3 regions of the Enterobacter roggenkampii genome follow, and region 2 is predicted to be linked to each of the others. Evidence: predicted binding sites of a transcription regulator. Region 2 holds the regulator's gene; each other region holds the start of a gene.
The links. Region 2 encodes LexA, which represses DNA repair genes until DNA is damaged. Its sites were predicted from a motif close to TNCTGTATGTACATACAGNA; they were not measured.
Positions count from the first base shown of each region.

Region 1 (8,037 bases), on a different replicon from region 2:
ACATCTGCCAGGGCAAAATATTCATGCAGTGCTTAAAGAGAACATTATCGACAAGCTCCGGTATGACTACGACTTTATCTTCCTTGATAGTGGTCCTCACCTCGATGCGTTCCTGAAAAACTGCATCGGTGCGGCAGACCTGATGTTGACCCCTCTTCCACCGGCAACAGTTGATTTTCATTCTTCCCTGAAGTTTGTAGCCAGCCTTCCTGCGCTTATTGATTCGATTGAACAGGATGGACACACCTGCAATCTCATCGGAAATGTCGGTTTTATGTCTAAAATCCTGAACAAATCTGATCACAAAATTTGCCATAGTCAGGCCAAAGAGGTATTCGGTGCCGATATGCTCGACATGGTTCTGCCGCGGCTGGATGGCTTCGAGCGCTGCGGGGAGACTTTTGACACCGTTATTTCCGCAAATCCAGCAACCTATGATGGAAGCACCGAGGCGCTTAAAAGCGCAAAATCAGCAGCGGAAGACTTTGCGAAGGCCGTATTTGATCGCATTGAGTTCATTCGTACTAACGGAGGTATGTGATGTCGAATGAGAAAAGAAAAACCATTGGCAGGCAGTTAAATACCCAGGCGTCAATGGTCGAGATGACTGACACCCAAAGAAGTCAGGTATTTACTCTAAAAACCGGCAGGAAGATAACGTTCAGGTTTGTTCGGGTACCTGCATCGGACGTTGAAAGTAAGACATTCGTAAACCAGGAAACCAACGGAAGAGATCAACTTGCTCTGACCAGGGAGTCCCTGAAATCTATTATCCAGACGATTAAGTTTCAGCAGTTCTTCCCCTGTATTGGCATACAACAAGGTGAAAGGATTGAGATACTGGATGGTTCAAGACGGCGAGCCTCAGCGATTTATATCCGTACAGGCCTTGATGTAATGGTTACCGATGAACTTTTATCAGCTGATGAAGCTCGCCAGCTGGCTAAAGATATCCAGACAGCTAAAGAGCATAACCTTCGGGAGATCGGCTTAAGATTGATGGCTCTGAAAGAGTCCGGATTCAATCAAAAGGAAATTGCTGAACTGGAGGGGTTATCCCAGGCTAAGGTCACCAGGGCACTGCAGGCGGCAGCCGTACCGCAAGAATTGATTTCTTTGTTCCCGGTTCAGTCTGAGCTGTCGTTTAGTGACTATAAAATTCTGTTAGAGGTTAATGAAAAGCTCAGTGAAAAGGGCTTAACGTCTGAAGAACTCATTCAGTCTGTCTCTGATCAACACAATGCAATTTTGAGTGATCGCGAGCGACCAGAAGACGAACAGAAAGCCAGTATACTGAAGCTGATTTCTCAGGCATCGCAGGCATTGATAGCTCCCCCCCCCAAGGAAAAGTCAGTGATTTCCCCACTCTGGTCCTTTGAAGAAAAGGACAAATTCGCGCGCAAGCGTGTGAAAGGGCGCACGCTGACTTATGAGTTTAGCCGTATGTCAAAAGTGGTTCAGGATGAACTGGACAAGGCTATCAACGAGGTCCTTGAAAGAAATTTGAGCCAATAATTTCGCCACGGCGATTTCACACCTAACTTATTGTAATTAGATAATTTAGGTTGAGAATTTCAAGGTGAAATCGCCAAAATTTCACGCCAGTTTCGCTGCAGGAATATCTGACCAGCGTGTCGTATAAGCAGGAGAAAGCATCTCCCGCTTCATTTGCCACTCAGGAGCAATGCCTCGCCCCGCAAACCACACTTTCCCCATACCAGAATGGTTAATACCGTCCACGACTTTCATCAGCTGATTACTGTTGCTTCGGGGCTGAGTATTATCGAACAGATTCAACTGTGAAACACCGGTAGGAGTGAAATCATTGAGCATGCAACCTGCTTTTGCATATCGATGGCCATTCACCCAGATCCGATCCAGCGCTTTCACCTCTGCGGATATGATGTCCCGGGTATCCTGCGTGGGAGTCATCAGCTTTTCACTGGCCACATTCCCGTAACACGGTTCGTTTACAGCGAACGGCGACGTCTTCACAAAAACGGCAATATGCCTGCAGAACTGACGCTCGCCGCGCAGCTTTTCAGCTGCACGTTCAGCATACTGACAGACTGCCTGCCGCATGGCTTCATATGTCGTGACGCGCTCCCCAAAGGAGCGGCTGCAGACAATCTGCTGTTTCGGCGGAGGTGCTTCTTCCAGTGAAATACAGCTTTCTCCGTTGAGTTCCCGGACGGTTCTCTCCAGCACAACGTTGAAATTTTTCCTTATAAATACAGGGTTCGCGCGCGCCAGCTGCAGTGCCGTAGTGATACCCATAGTGCCCAACTTTTTCGAAATTCTCCGGCCTACTCCCCAGATTTCTTCAACCGGCTGCAGTGAGAGCAGTTTCTCCGTTCGCTTCGGATTATTTAAAGTCAGGGCAAGCACCCCACCGAACTGTGGCCACTCTTTCGACGCCCATTGCGCGCTTTTAGCCAGCGTTTTGGTCGGCCCCATCCCGACACCGATTGTCAGCCCCGTACCGGAACGCACGTGCTCGCGCAGCTGCCGGCCGAAGTCCTCAAAATTAATGCAGCGGTCTATGCCACGAATGTCCAGAAACATCTCGTCGATGCTGTACTGCTCCACGCGCGGCGCCAGCTCCTCGAGATGAGACATAACTCTGTTCGACATAGACGCATAGAGCTCGTAATTGCTCGAGAACGTAATGACCGGCTCCGGGAATTTTGCCGTCTTCAGCTGGAACCAGGGGACGCCCATTTTAATACCCAGCCGCTTCGCTTCGGCACTGCGCGCGATGACGCAGCCATCGTTGTTGCTGAGCACCACAACGGGCCTGTTACGCAGGTCCGGACGAAATACCTTTTCACAGCTGGCATAGAATGAATTCACGTCAGCGAGTGCAAACATCAGTTCGTACCCCGCGTCTTGTGTATGAATGCCGTCACCACGCCGAAGATCTGCAGTTCTTCCGGATAAAGAGTGGGGTAGGCGGGATTCATCGGCAGCAGGGCAATCCGGGGTTTAAGCTGCAGGCGTTTAACGGTGAATTCGCCATCTGTTTCTGCGATGACGATATCCCCCTGCACAGGTCTTTCGGCCTTGTCGACAATCATCAGGTCGCCGGAGTGCAGGCCCATATCCTTCATCGAATCGCCAATGGCACGGACAAAGTAAGTCGCGCTGGGGCGACGGATACAGTAGGCGTTCAGATCCAGTTCGTCTTCGGTGTAGTCCGCAGCCGGTGACGGAAAACCTGCCGGACAGCGCTCTGTGAAAAGTGGTGCGGTAAACAGTGCTGGCTCAGATGCGGGAGCGACAAAAAGGATCATGGCATACCTCTTAAAATACCTGTTTTTATATACAGTATTATTTAAGATATTTTCCGTCCTGCAAGGAGAATTTTACCGGCTATTACCAGGTCATTGTTCTGGCGGATAAAACAGGCTGTGGGTTATCCACAGAAACGGTGCATAACCCTGTGAGTGGATGCCGCGTATCTCAGCGTCTGCTAGGTCAGTGGCTCAATAAGTTTCCGGCCCTGGTTACCGGGATTGCCAACTGCCCGGCTGACGGGGTGCCATGTGAAATCTTCGGCAGGAAGACTGCCCTCGCGGGCAATGTCTTCCGCCTCTTTACCGGTTGTGTTTTCGCTGAGCCATTTACGTGCGGCAGCCGGTGAGTACACGAGCGGTCGCCGATCGTGAATGTCCAGCAGTCCCTCATCCGCAGCTGCTGTGACGATTAGGAATCCTTCCTGGTCATTGCCGTTTTCAAATGGTTGTTTCCCGATGGCTGCGAGCAGGAGTGGATTTCCGTCCTTTCGGTAAATGAAAAACGGCTGTTTCACGCCGTTTTGCTGTTTCCACTCGAACCAGCCGTCGGCAAAAACAATGGCCCGTACGTGCTCCTGGAGTGGCCTGAACATCCGGCTGCCGGCAGCAGTTTCACTTCGGGCGTTGATGAGAGCGGGCTTTTTCCACCACTCCGGGGCATAACCCCAGTGAACAGGATCAAGATGCAGCTGCGAGCGGCGTTCATTCAGCAGCAATACCCGGGTTCCGGGCGCAACGTTGTAGCGGCCGACGGGCTCCGGATCATACGGAATATCCCGTTCAGCTTCTTCTCCGAGAAAGGCCTGGTACTCCTCGCGGGAGTGATACTGCGTAAACCGACCACACATTGTGTTTCTCCGCTGTGGATCTCTAATCAGGGTTCACCTCAGTTCTGAACATAGGCCGTATTTAAGGTTCCTGCCATCGTGTGGCCGCCGTGCCGCTACTGTAGCCGGGACGCTGCGAATGCAAGGGTTCACTCTGTCGGTGTCCTCACCCGGTCGCAGTTAATTTCAGAGGCATTACCCGCTGTCTTCCCGTCGTTTTCCGTCTCAATTTTCGCCGTCAAACCGTCCAGCCAGCGTCTGCTTTTTCACTGCGCTGCGGCTTGCGGCACCGCCCCTGCATTCTCCGCTTTTAACCCGGCTGTCGTATCGGCACGGCGTAACTGGCGCCGCATTTGAGAAAGGAGAAGTATCATGTCCCGATTTATCCTGGGTAACTGCGTCCATATCATGTCCGGCTTTCCGGATAACGCTGTCGATTTTATCCTGACAGACCCACCATATCTGGTAGGTTTTCGTGACCGTCAGGGGCGTACCATCGCCGGTGACAAAACCGATGAATGGCTGCAACCCGCCTGCCATGAGATGTATCGCGTGCTGAAAAAAGACGCGCTGATGGTGAGTTTCTACGGCTGGAACCGCGTCGATCGCTTTATGGCCGCCTGGAAACATGCCGGATTCAGCGTTGTCGGCCACCTGGTGTTTACCAAAACCTACACATCGAAGTCCGCTTATGTTGGCTATCGCCATGAATGTGCCTACCTGCTGGCAAAAGGCCGTCCGGCCCTTCCGCAAAACCCGCTGCCGGATGTGCTGGGCTGGAAATACAGCGGCAACCGCCACCACCCGACCGAAAAACCCGTAACCAGCCTGCAACCGCTGATTGAGAGCTTCACACACCCGAACGCCATTGTTCTCGATCCGTTTGCCGGAAGCGGCTCCACCTGCGTGGCTGCCCTCCAGTCTGGCCGTCGCTACATCGGGATCGAACTGCTGGAGCAGTATCACCAGGCGGGACAGAAACGCCTTGATGCGGTACGCCGCGCCATGCAGACCCCGGCGGCAAATGACGACCGCTGGTATCCGGAGGCCGCATGACGAACTATGCCGGAAACGAAGCACTGCGTGCCGACGTTGCCGCCCTGGCAAACAGCATGTGCGATCTGCGCGCCACGCTCAATGCGCTGGAATCCCGCTACCGCTACGACGCGGAGAACCTGACGGAGCGCCTGGCCCGCCAGACAATTTGCCGCATCAACGCACTTTATCTTGAAGCATACCGGCAGGCGCTGGAGCTGGACGCCAGCTTTAAAGACTGACACGGGCGGGCGGAAACGCCCGCCAGAAGAAGACTCTGGAGAATCAGAATGTACGGAACACGCGAAGAACTCTGCACCCGGCTCGAAAACATGTTCACCCCCGACGAGCCGCTGGTACTGCTGGTATGGACCGAAGAAGCTTTTTATGTCGCCTGCGGTGAACTTGATGTAAAGCCGGAACCTGCCGAGATTCAGGGACTGATGGAAACAACCGGTAATACGGATATGGCTGTATATCGCAGGGAAGGCGTTACAAATTCAGGCGTATGCGACCTTCTGGTACGACACCGTGAGGCCGTGGCACGCGAGGTAAGCGTTCCTGCGGCGCTGCTCATGCGCGTACTGCGGCGACAGGAAGGTGACCTGGAAAATCTTGTCGGGCAGGCATGGGAGGCCGGGCGACCCACGCCTGAATTCCTCAAACAGGCACTACACGATGTCAGAATGCTGATGGAGCGGATCTGATGCAGCCGCAGGGCCGGGAGCAATCCTGGCCCTGCCGGTCCTGCAACGTAAAAGGATGTCGCCAGCTCCTCTGTTCCGGCGAGACCTCCACGGCGTTACGGCCGCGCGGTGAGTGACGTTCGTGCGGCCTGCGGCAAACGCCGTGCCTCTACTTTAGCCCGAACGCTGCAAATGCAAGGGTTCACTGACGTCGATGCCTTCACCCGGTCGCCGTTTGTTTAAATGCCTGTCGCGGTTCTTCCCGTCGTTATCTCGCTCAATATTCGCTCGCTAACCGTCCAGACCCTCTCCGCTGTTTACCGGCGCTGCGGCTTCATGCATCGCCCATGCATTTTTCGCTCCCTGTCGGGCTGTCGTGTCGGCACGGCGTAAGCCGGAACTCAGACGACATCGACCACGGAGGAATTTCCATGAGCACTACGACCACCACACCTGCTGTCTACGTTGGCACGTACCACAAGTACAACTGCGGGAGCATTTTCGGCAAATGGTTTGACCTGACGGAGTTTGACGGCCGGGAGGATTTTTACGAGGCCTGTCAGGCGCTGCACGCCGATGAATGGGGCGCAGAATTTATGTTCCAGGACTGGGAGGGTATCCCGTCACAGTTCGTCTCTGAATGCGCCATCGACTGGGATTTTATCGCCGCGTACAAACGCGCCGAAGAAGAGGGCAGGGAAGCCGCGTTTATCGCCTGGGCGGAGTATACAGGCGAGTGTGACTATGACGCGTTTGATGATGCGTATCGCGGCGAGGCGGAGAGCGAGGAGGACTATGCGCGTGAAATGGCTGAAGACAACGGCCTGCTGAATGAGGTGCCGGAGCCGCTGCGTAGCTATTTCGATTTTGAAGCCTGGGCGCGTGACCTGTTCAGCAGCGGTTATGTATTCCACGACGGCTACGTCTTCAGCAACTGATTATCCCGGGCAGGCGGTTTAGCCGCCTGTCAGCCCGCGCGCAAAAACCTGGCAGGCGCTGCCTGCCGGCGAAGTACGCAGCGCCTGCGGCGCCGCGCATCTCCGCCAGTGTCTGATGTTCCTGTGGTGTCAGAGTATGAATACCGGTGAGCTGTAGCTGGTCGGCGGTATTTCTGTTCCGGTGATAATTCCTGCGTTGCCGTTGCCGTTGCCGTTGCCGTTGCCGTTGCCGTTGCCGTTGCCGTTGGTGATGGCGCACAGGATGATATCGCTGCCCTGTCAGCTTTTCTTCCTGAGCGATATGAGTGCGGGCGACTTCCCTGGCGGGAACCGGGGCTGTCATGCTCTGCACAGAGCCAGCAGAGCTGTCTCTGCCCGGCCCCTCCGGGGCAGCGGGTTTCCATCCCTCTGTCGCAACGTCAACGGCAGGCTTGCTGCGACCGTTCCGGTCACGCCGCCCTTCACGCGCCGTATCCTGCGCTTTCTGCACCCCGGCAAACAGATGCCGGGCTGTAAGGCGCAACGCCGTTTCGCGCCCGCGCGTTCCGTCGTTGCGGCGGGTTCCTGCTCATTTCCTCCTGGTCATTTCACCCCTCTGAGTCCTTTCGCCGGGGCTGAGACAAGCACAGTCGCTGTCAGCTGTCCAGGGTAAATGGCACGCGGTAAACCGCGCCCTGGACATCCGCCATCGCCCGTGCTGGTTTACGCCCCTGCGGCGAACGGCTCTCAAACGGGTGAAGGTAACAACCAGGGGGCAGGTTCAGCAGGTCCCCGCAAAACGTCAAAACCGCGGCCCCGGCAACTCAACGGGTGATGGTTTTTAAAGGCAAAACAACCGGAAGGAGATTCATCATGACAGTACGCGGCATCAACAAAGTCATCATCGTGGGCAATCTGGGGCAGGACCCGGACGTTCGTTACATGCCCAACGGCGGCGCGGTGGCTAACTTCAGCCTCGCCACATCAGAGTCCTGGCGCGATAAGCAGACCGGAGAGATGCGAGAAAATACCGAATGGCACCGTGTCGTGCTGTTCGGCAAGCTCGCGGAAGTTGCGGGGGAGTACCTGCGCAAGGGCGCTCAGGTGTATGTCGAAGGCCAGCTGCGTACCCGTAACTGGCAGGACGACAGCGGCCTGACCCGTTACGTCACCGAAATCGTGGTCGGGCAGAACGGCACCATGCAGATGCTGGGTGGTCGTCGTGACGCTGGTCAGTCCCGGAATGTCGCCCCGCAGCAGTCGCAGACTCAGCCAC
Region 1 is NZ_CP017185.1:61,742-69,778, reverse strand. Features, by position in the region: gene BFV67_RS22690 (AAA family ATPase) at 1-541, shown strand, start outside; gene BFV67_RS22685 (ParB family protein) at 541-1,515, shown strand; gene BFV67_RS22680 (Y-family DNA polymerase) at 1,597-2,871, opposite strand; gene umuD (translesion error-prone DNA polymerase V autoproteolytic subunit) at 2,871-3,293, opposite strand; gene BFV67_RS22670 (SOS response-associated peptidase family protein) at 3,473-4,144, opposite strand; gene BFV67_RS22665 (DNA methylase) at 4,496-5,179, shown strand; gene BFV67_RS22660 (hypothetical protein) at 5,176-5,400, shown strand; gene BFV67_RS22655 (DUF1380 family protein) at 5,449-5,865, shown strand; gene BFV67_RS22650 (antirestriction protein ArdA) at 6,276-6,782, shown strand; gene ssb (single-stranded DNA-binding protein) at 7,635-8,037, shown strand, end outside.
Region 1: a site for LexA is predicted at 3,311-3,330, ahead of umuD (translesion error-prone DNA polymerase V autoproteolytic subunit). Genes of this name have one in related genera too.

Region 2 (8,037 bases):
AGGGATGGGCGGTACGCTGGGCTTCCTGGCGATTGTGGTCGCGCTGGGCGCGATGTTTGGCAAGATTTTGCACGAGACGGGCGCGGTCGACCAGATTGCCGTCAAGATGCTGAAATCCTTCGGCCACAGCCGTGCGCATTACGCGATTGGCCTGGCCGGTCTGATTTGCGCGCTGCCGCTGTTCTTCGAAGTGGCCGTTGTGCTGTTGATAAGCGTCGCATTCTCCATGGCGCGCCATACCGGCACTAACCTCGTGAAGCTGGTCATTCCGCTGTTTGCGGGCGTGGCGGCAGCCGCAGCGTTTCTGCTGCCGGGGCCTGCCCCGATGCTGCTGGCTTCCCAGATGCACGCCGACTTTGGCTGGATGATCCTGATTGGCCTGTGCGCGGCAATCCCGGGGATGATTATCGCCGGTCCGCTGTGGGGCAACTTCATCAGCCGTTACGTTGAGCTGCACATTCCGGACGACATTACCGAGCCGCACCTGGGCGAGGGCAAAATGCCATCCTTTGGCTTCAGCCTGTCGCTGATCCTGCTGCCGCTGGTGCTCGTGGGCCTGAAAACCATCGCCGCGCGCTTTGTGCCGGTCGGTTCTACCGCCTACGAATGGTTTGAGTTCATTGGTCATCCGTTCACGGCGATCCTGGTGGCGTGCCTGGTGGCGATTTACGGTCTGGCGATGCGTCAGGGGATGCCAAAAGACCGGGTGATGGAGATCTGCGGTGCGGCGCTGCAGCCTGCGGGGATTATCCTGCTGGTTATCGGTGCAGGCGGCGTGTTCAAGCAGGTGCTGGTGGATTCCGGCGTGGGCCCGGCTCTGGGCGAAGCGCTGACCGGGATGGGCTTGCCGATTGCGGTCACCTGCTTTGTGCTGGCTGCGGCGGTGCGTATCATCCAGGGTTCCGCCACCGTGGCGTGTTTAACCGCCGTGGGTCTGGTGATGCCGGTGATTGAACAGCTGAACTACTCCGGTGCCCAGATGGCCGCGCTCTCTATCTGTATCGCGGGCGGTTCGATTGTGGTCTCTCACGTTAACGACGCCGGCTTCTGGCTGTTCGGTAAGTTTACCGGTGCCACCGAAGCGCAAACCCTGAAAACCTGGACGCTGATGGAAACTATCCTCGGCACGACGGGTGCAATTGTCGGGATGATTGCCTTTACGCTGCTCAGCTAAATGCAATGATTTAACAAGGAAAAAAAAGGCCCGGTAGCGTCAGCGCTTACCGGGCCTTTTTATTATCCAGGGCGTCAGGCCGGGCCATAACCCGGCATTGTGTTACTCGCCCTGCGTGGCGCTCTCAATCGTTAAGCGCACGTCCGAGGTAATCAGCTCTGCCAGCATCTGGTACACCTTCAACGTCTCTTCCGGCTCGGCATCACCCGTATCGCTGATGAAGCCTTCATCGCGCAGCGTCAGCACCAGAGAACTGAAGACCGCTTTGTCGAAGAATTCAGGGGCGTTAATACCGTGCAGAACGGACAGGCGCTGGGCCAGCGTCCGGCTCTCTTTCTCCAGCGTACCGCGGTTGATGGACGGGTTCGCGCTCAGCAGCCAGAACGTGATGGCGTAGCGCTGCAGCGTTTCGCGCGCACCGGCCGCCAGCAGCTGCAGGGTGCGGGAGCGTGACGGATTGATGTGCAGCTCGTCGTTGTTCAGGGTAATCAGCCCCTGGCGACGCATCTCTTCCGTCATCTTATCCAGTTCTGTCGCCAGCTCATCCTTACTCCAGCGCAGGAACAGCTCCGCTTTCAGCATTGGATAGATGGTCTCAAGATGGCGCAATAGCTCCTGACGGGAGATATGACGATGCTGGGTAATAATGGCGGCCATGAGCGACGGCAGCATCAGCATATGCGTGATGTTGTTGCGGTAGTAGGTCATCAGCACCGCCTGCTCGCGCGGCAGAATGATGATGTCGCCGATCGTGTCCTTCTCCACTTCAAACTTGTTCATCTGCAACGCGTGATCGATAAGTTCACTGGCGGTTGCAGAAGGCACGGTCGAGTCAACCGAATACGGCACGTTACGCATCATGTCCAGATAGCAATCCAGCTGCTCCGTGAGCTGTTCACGGGTCAGCGAGCGCTGACGTGAAGCCAGCAGCGCCGTACAGCACAGGTTCATGGCGTTAGCCGCACCGGCGTTGTTAATGCGCACCATCAGCTCGGACGCGATGCCGTTAACCGTTGGCGTTAGCCAGGCCGGACGCACCGCTTCGATAGGATCGATGGACTCGCGCCACTCCGGCACGTGATGGTTCAGGTAGGTCATCAGCGGCATCGGCTCGCCGAAGTTCACGTAGCCCTGACCGAGATTGCGCAGCTTGCTCAAGCCGCGCAGCATCTGCGGCAGGCTCTCTTTCTCTTTGGTCGCGCCACGCAGCTCTTTCGCGTACGTGCCCACTTCCATCACGTGCTCGTAGCCGATGTAGATAGGCACCAGCGTGATCGGACGGGTACCTCCGCGCAGCATGGCCTGGATGGTCATCGACAGCGTGCCGGTCTTCGGATCGAGCAGACGACCTGTACGGGAACGACCGCCCTCCACGAAGTATTCCACGGAATAGCCGCGGCTGAACAGCTCGCCCAGATACTCGCGGAACACGGTGGAGTAGAGCTTGTTGCCCTTGAAGGTACGACGAATAAAGAACGCGCCCAGGCGACGGAAAATCGGGCCCGCGGGCCAGAAGTTCAGGTTGATACCGGCTGCGATGTGCGGTGGCACCAGCCCCTGGTGATAGAGCACGTAGGAAAGGAGCAGGTAGTCCATGTGGCTGCGGTGGCAGGGGACATAGACAATCTCATGGCCATCGTGCGCCAGCTGACGCACGCGCTCGGCGTTATGGACGTTGATGCCCTGATACAGGCGGTTCCAGGTAAAGCCGAGAATACGATCGGACAGGCGAATCATCTCGTAAGAGAAGTTCGCTGCGATCTCTTCCATCAGCGCAATGGCGTTCTGCTGAGCTTTCTCATGCGAAATTTTCTTGCTGCGCGCTTCGTCTTCAACGGCGCGGGCGATCGCTTTTGAAGCCAACAGCTTGTTGAACAGATCCTGACGCGCCGGGAGGCGTGGCCCTACGGCCGCCAGGCGCTGACGAGCGAAGTGCATACGCGCCACGCGCGCCAGTTTTTGCGCGATGATCTTGTCGGTGCCGTGCTCGTCCGCCATGCGACGCAGCGAAACGGAAGGGGAGAAACGCACAAAGCTGTCGCGTCCCAGCCAGGAGACCGCGAAGAACTTCTGGATGCCGTTAAGCATGCGCAGCGGCGGATTCTCTTCGCCTTTTTCACGACCCGGACGACGACCAAACATCACCGATACCGGCACCATCTGCACATCCAGCTCGGGGTTGCTGCGGTGCAGGTCGAGATAGTCATGGAACAGCTTGATGGACTCTTCTTTCGGCGTGTAATAGGTAAATACGCGCGGCCCGCCGTGGATGAAGACGTAGCGCGGCAGCAGCGTACCGTCAACTTCCAGCGGTTCAAGCGGGTCAGGTAAGTCATGCGCCAGACACTGGGCGCGAAGCGTCAGTAAGTCTGCCTTCGAGTTATAAGGCAAAACGTACATAATAGGGCGCGACGTATCGAGCCCCAGTTCCAGCGCGGGTTCTGCTGGGATAGACTTGCTTTTTACCAGGATGCTTAATGGTAAATTAAGTAATTTGTAGTAAATTCGTGGCCAGCCGGACATAAACGATGTAAAGCCTCTGGTTAATAATGCAATTGCGGCGCAAGGATAACAGAAAGCGCGCAAAATTTCTGTTGTTACCCGTCATACTTCAGGCTGTAGCGAAACGCGCTCCGCCTCATGTTAATGACGCTCTTTTTTAAAAAAGGTTCTTTTAATGGCCAATAATACCACTGGGTTAACGCGTATCATCAAAGCCGCCGGCTATTCATGGAAAGGTTTCCGTGCCGCATGGGTCAACGAAGCCGCTTTTCGCCAGGAGGGCGTCGCCGCAATCATCGCGGTGATCGTCGCCTGTTTCCTTGATGTTGATGCGATTACCCGCGTACTGCTTATCGGTTCCGTACTTCTGGTGATGATAGTGGAAATTCTTAATAGCGCTATTGAGGCCGTTGTTGATCGCATTGGTTCCGATTTCCATGAGCTTTCTGGCCGTGCAAAAGACATGGGCTCTGCTGCCGTGTTGCTGGCGATTATCACTGCCGTTATCACCTGGGTCACCCTGCTTTGGTCACATTTCCTATGAGCCTCGAGGAATAATTAAGTCCCTGGTTTTTTGTGCAGTTTTTGGTTCCAAAATCGCCTTTGACTGTATATACTCACAGCATAACTGTATATACACCCAGGGGGCGGAATGAAAGCGTTAACGACCAGGCAGCAAGAGGTGTTTGATCTCATTCGGGATCATATCGGCCAGACGGGTATGCCACCCACGCGTGCGGAAATCGCGCAGCGTCTGGGCTTCCGTTCTCCGAATGCTGCCGAGGAACACCTGAAAGCGCTGGCGCGTAAGGGTGTGATTGAGATTGTGTCAGGCGCGTCGCGTGGTATCCGCCTGCTGGTGGAAGAAGAGACGGGCATTCCGCTGATAGGGCGTGTTGCTGCAGGTGAGCCGCTGCTGGCACAACAGCATATTGAAGGTCACTACCAGGTCGATCCCGGCATGTTCAAACCGAGCGCTGATTTCCTGCTGCGCGTCAGCGGCATGTCGATGAAAGACATCGGCATTCTTGATGGCGATCTGCTTGCGGTGCATAAAACCCAGGACGTGCGAAACGGCCAGGTCGTGGTCGCACGCATTGATGACGAAGTGACCGTTAAGCGTCTGAAAAAGCAGGGTAACACTGTTCAGTTGCTGCCCGAAAACAGCGAGTTCACCCCGATTGTGGTCGACCTCCGCGAACAGAGCTTCTCTATTGAAGGTCTGGCGGTAGGCGTGATTCGCAACGGTGAATGGCTGTAATCTCTTCCTGACAGGCTATGGCACCGCTGTAGCCTGATTCATTCCCCACTCCCGGTATCTTTCATGTCACTGCTGACGGCATCCGATAAGGCATTGTGGCGTCTTGCTCTGCCGATGATTTTCTCCAATATTACCGTGCCCTTGCTGGGGCTGGTTGATACTGCCGTTATAGGCCATCTTGATTCACCGGTTTATCTTGGCGGCGTGGCGATTGGCGCGACGGCAACCAGCTTCCTGTTTATGCTGCTGCTCTTTTTGCGCATGAGTACCACCGGTCTTACCGCACAGGCTTATGGCGCGAAAGATCCGCTGCGTCTGGCGCGCGCACTGGTGCAGCCGCTGATCCTCGCGCTTGGCGCGGGTGCGTTAATCGTTGTATTGCGGGCCCCCCTGATCGATCTTGCGCTTCATATCGTCGGTGGCAGCGAAGCGGTACTGGCGCAGGCGCGACGGTTCCTGGAAATCCGCTGGCTCAGCGCACCCGCCTCGCTGGCAAACCTGGTTCTGCTGGGGTGGCTACTGGGCGTGCAGTACGCCCGCGCGCCCGTGATTTTGCTGGTGGTGGGTAACCTGCTCAACATTGTTCTGGACGTCTGGCTGGTCATGGGTCTGCATATGAACGTGCAGGGCGCGGCGCTGGCGACGGCGATTGCCGAATACGGGACCTTTATCATTGGCTTGTGGATGGTCCGGCGTGTGCTGGCCATGCGCGGGATCTCCCTGGCGCTGCTCAAAACCGCATGGCGCGGCAATATCCGTAAGCTGCTGGCGCTCAACCGTGACATCATGTTGCGCTCGCTTCTTCTTCAGCTCTGCTTCGGTGCGCTGACGGTTTTCGGGGCTCGACTGGGGCCGGAAATCGTTGCGGTGAATGCGGTATTGTTGACGCTTCTGACCTTTACCGCCTATGCGCTGGACGGATTTGCCTACGCGGTCGAAGCGCATTCCGGGCAGGCGTACGGCGCGCGCGAAAGCGGGCAGCTTCGGGAGGTGTGGCGGGCTGCCTGCCGTCAGTCGGGGCTGGTGGCGCTGGCCTTTGGTCTGGTTTACGCCTGCTTCGGTGAGCAAATCGTTGCATTGCTTACCTCTCTCCCTGCGCTGCGCGAGCTGGCGAGCCACTATCTCATCTGGCAAGTCGTCTTACCGGTGGTTGGCGTCTGGTGTTATCTGCTGGACGGCATGTTTATTGGGGCGACGCGCGGAGCCGAAATGCGCAACAGTATGGCTGTCGCGGCGGCCGGATTTGGCCTGACGCTGCTGACGCTCCCCTGGCTGGGTAATCATGGCCTGTGGCTGGCCCTGGCCGTCTTCCTCTCGCTGCGCGGGTTATCGCTGGCGTTTATCTGGCACCGGCACTGGCAAAACAATACCTGGTTTCCCTCGCGCTCCGATATATCGTGACGGTTAAAGATTCCGAATATGAAATTAACCACGGAATCCTTAACTACAATAATTATCACGTCCAGCAGAAAAGAACGTAACGGACGTTACGACCCGACGCTTAACGAAGAGGACACGATGATGAATAAAGACGAAATCGGCGGCAACTGGAAGCAGTTCAAAGGTAAAGCGAAAGAACAGTGGGGTAAGCTGACGGATGACGACATGACCGTCATCGAAGGTAAACGCGATCAGCTTGTCGGTAAAATCCAGGAGCGTTACGGCTACGCAAAAGACCAGGCGGAAAAAGAAGTGGGCGACTGGGAAAAACGCAACGACTACCGCTGGTAACCGGGCTACACCCGAAAGTATAAGGAAGTACACCCTGAGGGCGGCCATGAGCCGCCTTTTCTTTTGCCGCTAACGCGGCTTTTTCTTCACCAGGATAGAGTGGTCGTGCTGACACGCGTCCTGATGGCGACAGGCTTCCACCTCCACGCACGCGGAACAGAGCCCGTGCGCTTCAATCACGTTATGACGCAGGGCAAAGCCCATTTTCGCTGCCAGCGTATGCATAATATCTTCCACGCCTTCCGCAGCCTCTTCTTTCACCACGCCGCAGCGGTCACAGATAAACATCGCCGATGTGTGGGTGGGCTGATCGAACAGATGGCATAGCACATAGCTGTTGGTGGATTCCACCTTGTGCACGAACCCTTGTTCAAGCAGGAAATCCAGCGCGCGATAGACCGTCGGCGGCTTTGCCTGCGGCTCGCTTTCGCGGAGTAGATCCAGCAGATCGTAGGCGCTGATGGCACCCTGCTGCAGGCTCATCAGACGTAATACTTCAAGGCGCTGCGGAGTCAGGCGCACATTGCGTTGCGCACACAGCTTTTCGGCCTGCGCTAACAGCTCTTTTGTGGACTTATCCATGTAGCACCCCGGATGTTATAGGACGGAAAACCTTCACTTTATCATGTTCTGCTAAAAACACCGAGATCCGCCAGTCTGTGCTATACCTGACCCATCGAAAACCGGGAGAACCAGAATGAAAAGACCTGACTGCATTCGACACTGGCGCGACGTGGAAGGCGCGGATGACTCGACCTACCCCGACAGCGATGAGCTGTTTTCCATTGGTGCTCCGCTGGCTCGCAAGCTTGGGCTCGGGCGTATTGGCATCCATCATGAGCGCCTGCCGCCTGGGCGCAGAACGTCCTATCCGCATGCGGAGAGCGACGAAGAAGAGTTTGTTTACGTGCTCGAAGGCTACCCTGAAGCCTGGATTAACGGCTACTTGTGGAAGCTGGAGCCTGGCGACAGCGTAGGTTTTCCCGCCGGAACCGGCATCTGTCATACCTTTATCAACAACACGGACGATGAGGTTCAGCTCCTGGTCGTTGGCGAGGCCAACAAGAAGCACAACCGTATCTACTACCCGCTCAACCCCGTGTATGCCGCCACGCGGGAAGATCGCTGGGTAGATCATCCCCCGCAGTTTTTTGGGCCGCATGATGGAAAACCTGGGAAAAAATAATTTCCTCTTCTATAAATATTGAGGGCCGTCACAAAATATAACAGGCCGTAAGGGAGTTTTACTTAGGGAAAGAAATAGCGGGTCTTTTACTACTTATTCACAGCAATAGTTCGTTCCTGTTTGGGTGATAACAGACAGGGGTTATTTCATAACAGACTATAACGGGCATACTGTGAAAAAAAA
Region 2 is NZ_CP017184.1:315,862-323,898, forward strand. Features, by position in the region: gene gntU (gluconate transporter) at 1-1,174, shown strand, start outside; gene plsB (glycerol-3-phosphate 1-O-acyltransferase PlsB) at 1,277-3,697, opposite strand; gene BFV67_RS01450 (diacylglycerol kinase) at 3,852-4,220, shown strand; gene lexA (transcriptional repressor LexA) at 4,329-4,937, shown strand; gene dinF (MATE family efflux transporter DinF) at 5,001-6,338, shown strand; gene BFV67_RS01465 (CsbD family protein) at 6,459-6,668, shown strand; gene zur (zinc uptake transcriptional repressor Zur) at 6,738-7,250, opposite strand; gene BFV67_RS01475 (cupin domain-containing protein) at 7,366-7,854, shown strand; gene BFV67_RS01480 (conjugal transfer protein TraF) at 8,027-8,037, shown strand, end outside.

Region 3 (8,037 bases), 1.2 Mb from region 2:
TGCCTGGGGGGCCCCAGAGGATCATGGAGTGCAAATGCCCCGCCTCAATGGCGCGCGGCAAGGGCTTCCCGGCAGCCAGCAGGTGCTGCTGACCGATGTACTGCGCTAAATTTTCTGGCCGCATACGGGCGGCCAGAGGTTGAAACGCGTTATCTGAAAAATCGAGCGACAGATTGCCCACTCACGCCTCTTACTTATTGCGTTGGTCGTCCACCGTTACGCCCTTCGGCGGGGTAAAGGTGAACTTCGATGCATCAACGGCGCCGTTCTGCTGAGATTTGAGCTGATAGCTGCTGCGCTGATCGTCCTGCTCAACCGCGCCGAACTGATTAATGGTACCGTTGGTGCTGACATTGATGGTGAACTGCTTCAGGTTGCCGTTGCTGCCTTTCGGCGTCAGGACAAACTCGTCACCCGTCTGTTTAATATTGTACTGCTGCCAGTCGCTGGCCTGGTTACGGGCAATCAGCATAAATGGCGTATTGCTGGTGGCATCTTTCAGCCAGGTCGCAGTAGCCTGCTCAACGAACGGGTTGTAGAACCATAAGGTTTTACCGTCAGACACCAGGATGCTTTCATCCGGCTGGGTCATGTGCCAGTTAAACAGATTTGGCCGTTTTACCCACAAGTCCCCCTGACCTTCCTGCACCGCGTTGCCGCTGCCGTCCGTCACTTTCTGCGTGAAGCTGGCGTGGAAGCTGCTTACTTTATCCAGTCGGCTTTTAAGGTCGCTGGCTGCATCAGCCCAGACGCTGCTGGCGACAAAACTGGTGAGTAATGCACAGGCGATGGCGATTTTTTTCATTGTTATTCCTTAAAATACGTCTTCCCGATATGGGGTTTCCGACTTCTATTCTGGACCTGCCCGGAGGCAGGCGACAGAAGAAAATGCTTAATTTTGGCTGATTTACCCTTCTTTGCAATCGCAGAAGGTTAATCAAACGGTGGCGGAGCCAGCACCTCGCGGTTACCGTTATGCCCCTGCTCGCTCACAATGCCCTGCGCTTCCATCTGCTCGATAATGCGCGCAGCGCGGTTATAGCCGATGCGGAACTGACGCTGTACGCCAGAGATAGACGCTTTGCGTTTTTCGGTAACGAAATTCACCGCCTGATCGAATAACGGATCCAGCTCTTCACCGCCGTCAAAGCCACCGCCGCCGCCTTCGCTTTCCGTATCGCTGGTGATGCCATCGACGTATTGCGGACGACCGCGCGCTTTCCAGTCCTGCACGACCGCGTGCACTTCCTGGTCGCGCACGAACGCACCGTGAACACGCACCGGAGAGGTGGAGTTCGGCCCGGAATAGAGCATGTCACCCATTCCCAGCAGCGACTCTGCACCGCCCTGGTCAAGAATGGTACGGGAGTCAATTTTACTGGATACGGTAAAGGCGATACGCGTCGGAATGTTCGCTTTAATCAGACCGGTGATAACGTCCACGGAAGGACGCTGGGTCGCCAGCACAAGGTGAATACCGGCCGCACGCGCTTTCTGCGCCAGACGGGCAATCAGCTCTTCCACTTTCTTACCGACGGTCATCATCAGGTCAGCGAATTCGTCGACCAGCACCACGATATAAGGCAGTTTTTCCAGCACCGGATGCTGGGCATCCATGCTGTCACCCGGCTTCCAGTACGGATCCGGAATCGGACGGCCCATGCGCGCCGCTTCGGCGATTTTCTCGTTATAGCCGGCCAGGTTACGCACGCCCAGCGCAGACATCAGCTTGTAGCGGCGTTCCATCTCATTCACGCTCCAGCGCAGGGCGTTGGCGGCGTCTTTCATGTCGGTGACCACTTCAGTCAGCAGATGTGGAATACCTTCATAGACCGACAATTCGAGCATTTTCGGGTCGATCATGATGAAACGCACATCTTCCGGCTGCGCTTTATAGAGCATGCTGAGGATCATGGCGTTCACACCGACGGACTTGCCGGAACCGGTGGTACCCGCGACCAGCAGGTGAGGCATTTTTGCGAGGTCTGCCACCACCGGATCGCCAGCGATATCTTTACCCAGCACCACGGTCAGTGGAGATGGGTTATCACGGAACTTGGTGTTATCCAGCACTTCACGCAGGTAGACGGTCTGACGTTTCTTGTTCGGCAGCTCAAGACCAACGTACGGTTTGCCCGGTATCACTTCCACCACGCGCACCGCCACGGTTGACAGCGAACGCGCCAGGTCGCGGGACAGGTTGGAAATACGCGCGGCTTTTACGCCCGGCGCCAGGTTCAGTTCAAAACGGGTGATCACCGGACCCGGCGAGTAGTTCACGACGTCCGCCTTGATACGGAAGTCAGCCAGACGGGCTTCAACCAGACGGGCCATCTGCTCCAGCGCAAATGTATCAACCGGCTCGACTTCAGCTGGCGGCGGCGTCAGCAGGTCCAGCGACGGCAGCGGCGTGCTTGGACGCTGCAGCGGACGGCTGTCACCGTTACGCATCAGCAGCGGGTGAATCAGGCTCTCCTGCGGCTGTGGCGCAGGCTGCTGGAACTGCTGTTGCTGCGGCTGCTGTGGTTGCACATACGGCTGTTGAACAGGTTGCTGTGCGTAGGTCGATGGTGACGGCTGGCGCACAGGCTCAGCTTCCGGCATCACGCTCGGGGTAAATAAAGGCTCGCTTGGGCCATCATCCACCAGATCTTTCATCGGCGAGAATTCAAAGTCCGACAGCGAGAACGGATTTGCCCCTGCCGGCTGTTCACCGGAGTAACGCTGCTGCTGCGTTGCCGCAAACTGGCGCGCTAATTCGGCTTCTGCCGCATCATCTTCGTCTTCCAGCGCAGGTTCGTCGTGCTGATAGTCTTGACCGTAGCGCTGATTCTGCTGCGCAGCGAACTGGCGGGCCAGCTCGTCCTGCTGCATTTCATCAGCATCATCGTCGTACTCAGACTCGCGCGCTTTTTCTTCAGCCATGCGCTGGGAAGGCAGCTTGATGCCATAAGAAGCAAGCTGACGGCGGGTTGGCACGCGGACGCGGTTAGGACGAGGCAGTTGCGGACCAATCCCCTCTTTCACCTGAGGACGCGGTGCGCCCCCTGTTGCCAGGCTAAAGACCGGTGCCGCCGCTGCTGCGGCCGCAGTAGCCTGCTTAACGCCTTCCGCTACGGGTGCTACAGCAGGCGTCGGGTCGACCGGCGGAACAGAAACAGAAGGCGCCTTCGTAACCGGCTCCTGCACCGGTTCAGGCACAGGCTGATACCAGGCGGCCAGCTGTTCGCGTTCACGCGCACGGCGCTCTTCGACTTCTTCGAAATAGTACAGCGGTGGACGCGCAGGCTTCACCTCTTCCACGATTTCAGGCTCAGGTTCAGGCTGCGGTGCCACGTAAGGCTGCACAGGTTCAACGGGTTCAGGCACGTACTCCTGATAAGGCTGGGACACTGGCTGCTGATATTGCTGCGGTGCATACTCAGGCTGCGGCGGCTGATAAGGCTGCTGCCACTGTTCCTGCTGCACGGGGATGTAGCTTTCAGGTTCAGGCGCAATAACGGGCTCCGGCGTGTGAACACCCGGCGCAGTCTGCCAGTCAACCTGAGGTTGCTGAATAACGGATTCCGGCGGCGGGACCGGCGCGGATGGCATCACGGCGTCGACAGGCGCGGCATACGCCTGCGCAGCGGTCGTCGCGGCGGCGGCAGCCGCAACCGGCTCGGTAACCGAGTGGCCGTTCAACAGTGGATCGTATTCGTCGAAGTCACCCGGCGTGGCACGGCTACCGGAAAAAAGCACATCATCAGGATCGACGGCGGTACCTGCTGCACGATACTCAACCTGCTCGTCTTCATCCATGCGTTTACCGGAGAAGAGCGCCGCATCGGTTTTACGGCCCAGCGGGTTGGCAAATTTCTCAGCAACACGCTGGCGACGCGCCAGCGCACCGCGCAGAATTCGGGCACGACGAGACTCGCGACGCTGCACAGGCGCATCGTCTTCCTCTTCATCTTCGTATTCGTCTTCATCCACCCACGTATCGTCACGACGGGTACGGTTACTGGCGAAGGTCAGAATGGTGAGGATAAAGCTGCCAATTTTCTCGGCAATGCTCACCCAGGACCAGCCGGTAAACAGCGTCAGCCCGGCGGCCCAGATGCACAGCAGCGCCAGCGTGCCGCCGCTGCTGTGCAGCATCGGCTGAAGCGCGGAACTTAATAAGCTGCCGATTACCCCGCCAGAGGCGAAGTACCAGATATCATCCGCATTGATCGCTGCCAGCCCGCAGGAGGTGAGGATCAGCGCCAGCGCGCCAATCAGGCGCAGCGAGACGGCGAAATAGTCGATGTAATCATCGTTCTGACGATGACGCCACGCAAACCAGCATCCGCCAATGATAATGACGGGAAGGGTGTAGGCCATCACACCGAAAATGAAAAACAGCGTGTCCGCAAGCCAGGCACCGGGGACACCGCCTAAATTATGGATAGGCTCATGCCATGCAGTTTGTGACCAGCTGGGATCAGAGGGGTTGAAACTGAGTAAGGCTGCCATCAGCCAGACGGCAAAAAGGGCAATAACAATCAGCAAAGCCTCGAGGAGACGACGTCCGCTGCTTAGCTTCGATAGTGTGACTTCTTTGTCTTCAGTGTATTCCTGGCTCAAGAAAGGCTCTCCAGGTATCAGGCATATCCTGCCTGTTTGCTAAAACGGACAACAGCGCCGGGACTCCCCGGCACTGTTGCTGTATGGATTAACAGGAGTGTAATCAAACTACGCTGATTTTGCACCTGTTCCGTGTTAGCGCGTCTTAATAACCAGACGATTGCTCTGTTTGACCTCTTCCATTACCACATAAGTACGGGTGTCGTTCACGCCCGGCAGACGCAACAGGGTTTCCCCCAGCAGCTTACGGTAGGCGGACATATCAGGCACACGGGTTTTCAACAGGTAGTCGAAATCACCGGACACCAGATGACACTCTTGAATTTCTTCAAGTTTTTGTACAGCGGCGTTAAATTGCTCAAACACATCCGGCGCACCACGATTCAGAGTAATCTCAACAAATACCAGAAGTGAGGCATCCAGATAATGCGGGTTCAGCAGAGCCGTATAGCCCTGAATAAAACCCTGTCTTTCCAGTCGGCGCACACGCTCAAGGCACGGCGTCGGGGAAAGTCCCACACGTTTTGAAAGCTCGACGTTGGAAATACGCCCATCCTTTTGCAATTCATTCAGAATGTTACGATCGATACGGTCGAGATCTTTGCCAGGGCGCTTCTTGCTATCTACCATTATTATTGTCTCTCTGTATTCCTTCCCTACTCCTGCCTGGACCCTGTGCACATCACTGTTCAGAGCCTGTACCCGTTAGTCATCACATCGCCTGGTTTTGTATTAGACGCGATGCGGATTCGGGTTCTGTTGGTAAGAAGACCGTTGCCCGAAGGCTGTCACCGACATCACGTATGGCGTCTGTCCACGCCATGCGTAGATTTCACTGACCCGGTAAAAATGGCATTTACGTGCATGCCTATGCGGCATACGGTTAACGCGGTTTTTTTTCTTCCTTGAATGTTTTCGCAAAAGCGCAGGGGATTGTCAAAGCAAAACATCGTTTTTTAGTACAACATGCCGGATATTCATTACGACAGGGTATTAATCCTCATTTTATTGCCTTATAAACGACCGGTTTTCTTAAGAAAGCGTGATGTTATCGCGCGCGATTCATCGTCCACGGCTATTACACAGATTGATATCAAAATTGCTGCGCTCTTTTTTTACGGCAACAAATTCCCTACAATCCAGCCAAATGTCTGCCAACAACAATGGGGATCTCATGGGCACGGCCAAACACAGTAAGCTGCTAATCCTTGGTTCTGGACCTGCGGGATATACCGCGGCGGTCTACGCTGCACGCGCTAACCTGCACCCGGTACTCATCACCGGTATGGAAAAAGGCGGTCAGCTGACCACCACCACCGAAGTGGAAAACTGGCCAGGGGACCCGAACGACCTGACCGGGCCGCTGCTGATGGAGCGCATGCACGAGCATGCCGCTAAATTCGAAACCGAAATTCTGTTCGATCACATCAATAAGGTCGACCTGCAGAACCGTCCGTTCCGCCTGACGGGTGACAGCGGTGAATACACCTGTGACGCGCTGATCATTGCAACCGGCGCCTCTGCCCGTTACCTCGGCCTGCCATCCGAAGAAGCGTTTAAAGGCCGCGGGGTTTCTGCCTGCGCCACCTGCGACGGTTTCTTCTATCGCAATCAGAAGGTCGCGGTCATCGGCGGCGGCAACACTGCCGTGGAAGAGGCGCTGTATCTGGCCAACATTGCCTCTGAAGTGCACCTGATCCACCGCCGCGAGACCTTCCGCGCGGAGAAGATCCTGATCAAACGTCTGATGGATAAAGTGGCAAGCGGCAACATCGTGCTGCACACCAACCGCACCCTGGAAGAGGTGACGGGCGACCAGATGGGCGTTGCCGGTCTGCGTATCCGTGATACCCAGAACACCGATAACGTCGAAACGCTGGAAGTGGCGGGTCTGTTCGTGGCTATCGGCCACAGCCCGAACACCGCAATCTTCGAAGGCCAGCTGGAGCTGGAAAACGGCTACATCAAAGTGCAGTCCGGCATTCACGGTAATGCGACTCAAACCAGCATCCCGGGCGTATTCGCGGCCGGCGACGTGATGGACCATATTTACCGTCAGGCGATCACCTCTGCGGGCACCGGCTGTATGGCCGCGCTGGACGCTGAACGCTATCTCGATGGACTGGCTGAACAAGGTAAATAATCTTTACAAGTCAGTAACAAACGTAAATAAAGGCGGCGATAAGTCGCCTTTATTGTCTCCCCGTTGTAACATTGCGCTGCCCAACTTCTAATAACGTCACCTGCAAAGTACGCAATGGAAAAAACCCGTCAACAAGAGTTAACACGCTGGCTGAAACAGCAAAGCGTTCTTTCCCGCCGCTGGCTTACGATTTCCCGTATTTTGGGTTTCATCAGCGGTCTGTTGATTGTTGCCCAGGCATGGCTGCTGGCCCGCATTCTTAATCACATGATCATGGAGAACATTCCCCGCGAAGCGCTCCTGCTGCCCTTTATTGTCCTGATCCTGATTTTTATCCTGCGCGCCTGGGTGGTGTGGCTGCGTGAGCGCGTCGGCTTCCACGCCGGGCAGCACATCCGCTACGAGATCCGCCGTCAGGTGCTCGACAGGCTTCAGGAAGCCGGGCCCGCGTGGATCCAGGGTAAACCGGCCGGTAGCTGGGCGACGCTGATCCTTGAGCAGATTGACGATATGCATGACTACTACGCGCGCTATCTGCCGCAGATGGCCCTTGCCGTCTTCGTTCCGCTGCTGATCGTGATCGCCATTTTCCCGGTGAACTGGATGGCAGCGCTGATTCTTATGGGCACCGCCCCGCTGATCCCTCTTTTTATGGCGCTGGTCGGGATGGGGGCAGCGGATGCCAACCGCCGAAACTTCCTGGCATTGGGTCGCTTGAGCGGTCATTTTCTCGATCGCCTTCGCGGCATGGAGACGTTACGCATTTTTGGCCGCGGTGAAGCGGAAACCGAAAATATTCGCCTGGCGTCGCAGGACTTCCGTCAGCGCACCATGGAAGTGTTACGCCTGGCCTTCCTGTCCTCCGGCGTACTGGAATTCTTCACCTCACTGTCGATTGCCCTCGTGGCGGTCTACTTCGGCTTCTCCTACCTCGGGGCGCTGGATTTCGGCCATTACGGCACGGCGGTGACCCTTTCCGCCGGGTTCCTGGCGCTGATCCTGGCGCCGGAGTTTTTCCAGCCGCTTCGCGATCTGGGGACCTTCTATCACGCCAAAGCCCAGGCGGTTGGCGCCGCCGATAGCCTGAAAACGTTCCTGGAAACGCCGCTGGCCCACCCGGAGCGCGGTGACGTAACGCTGAATGCAAAAGACCCCGTGACCATTGAAGCGCAGGACTTTTCCATTCTGTCGCCCGAAGGCAAAGTGCTCGCCGGTCCGCTGAACTTTACCTTACCTGCCGGACAACGCGTGGTGCTTGTCGGCATCAGCGGTTCCGGGAAAAGTTC
Region 3 is NZ_CP017184.1:1,535,735-1,543,771, reverse strand. Features, by position in the region: gene rarA (replication-associated recombination protein RarA) at 1-181, opposite strand, end outside; gene lolA (outer membrane lipoprotein periplasmic chaperone LolA) at 191-805, opposite strand; gene BFV67_RS07115 (DNA translocase FtsK 4TM domain-containing protein) at 934-4,608, opposite strand; gene lrp (leucine-responsive transcriptional regulator Lrp) at 4,744-5,238, opposite strand; gene trxB (thioredoxin-disulfide reductase) at 5,783-6,751, shown strand; gene cydD (heme ABC transporter permease/ATP-binding protein CydD) at 6,866-8,037, shown strand, end outside.
Region 3: a site for LexA is predicted at 4,686-4,705, ahead of BFV67_RS07115 (DNA translocase FtsK 4TM domain-containing protein). Genes of this name have one in related genera too.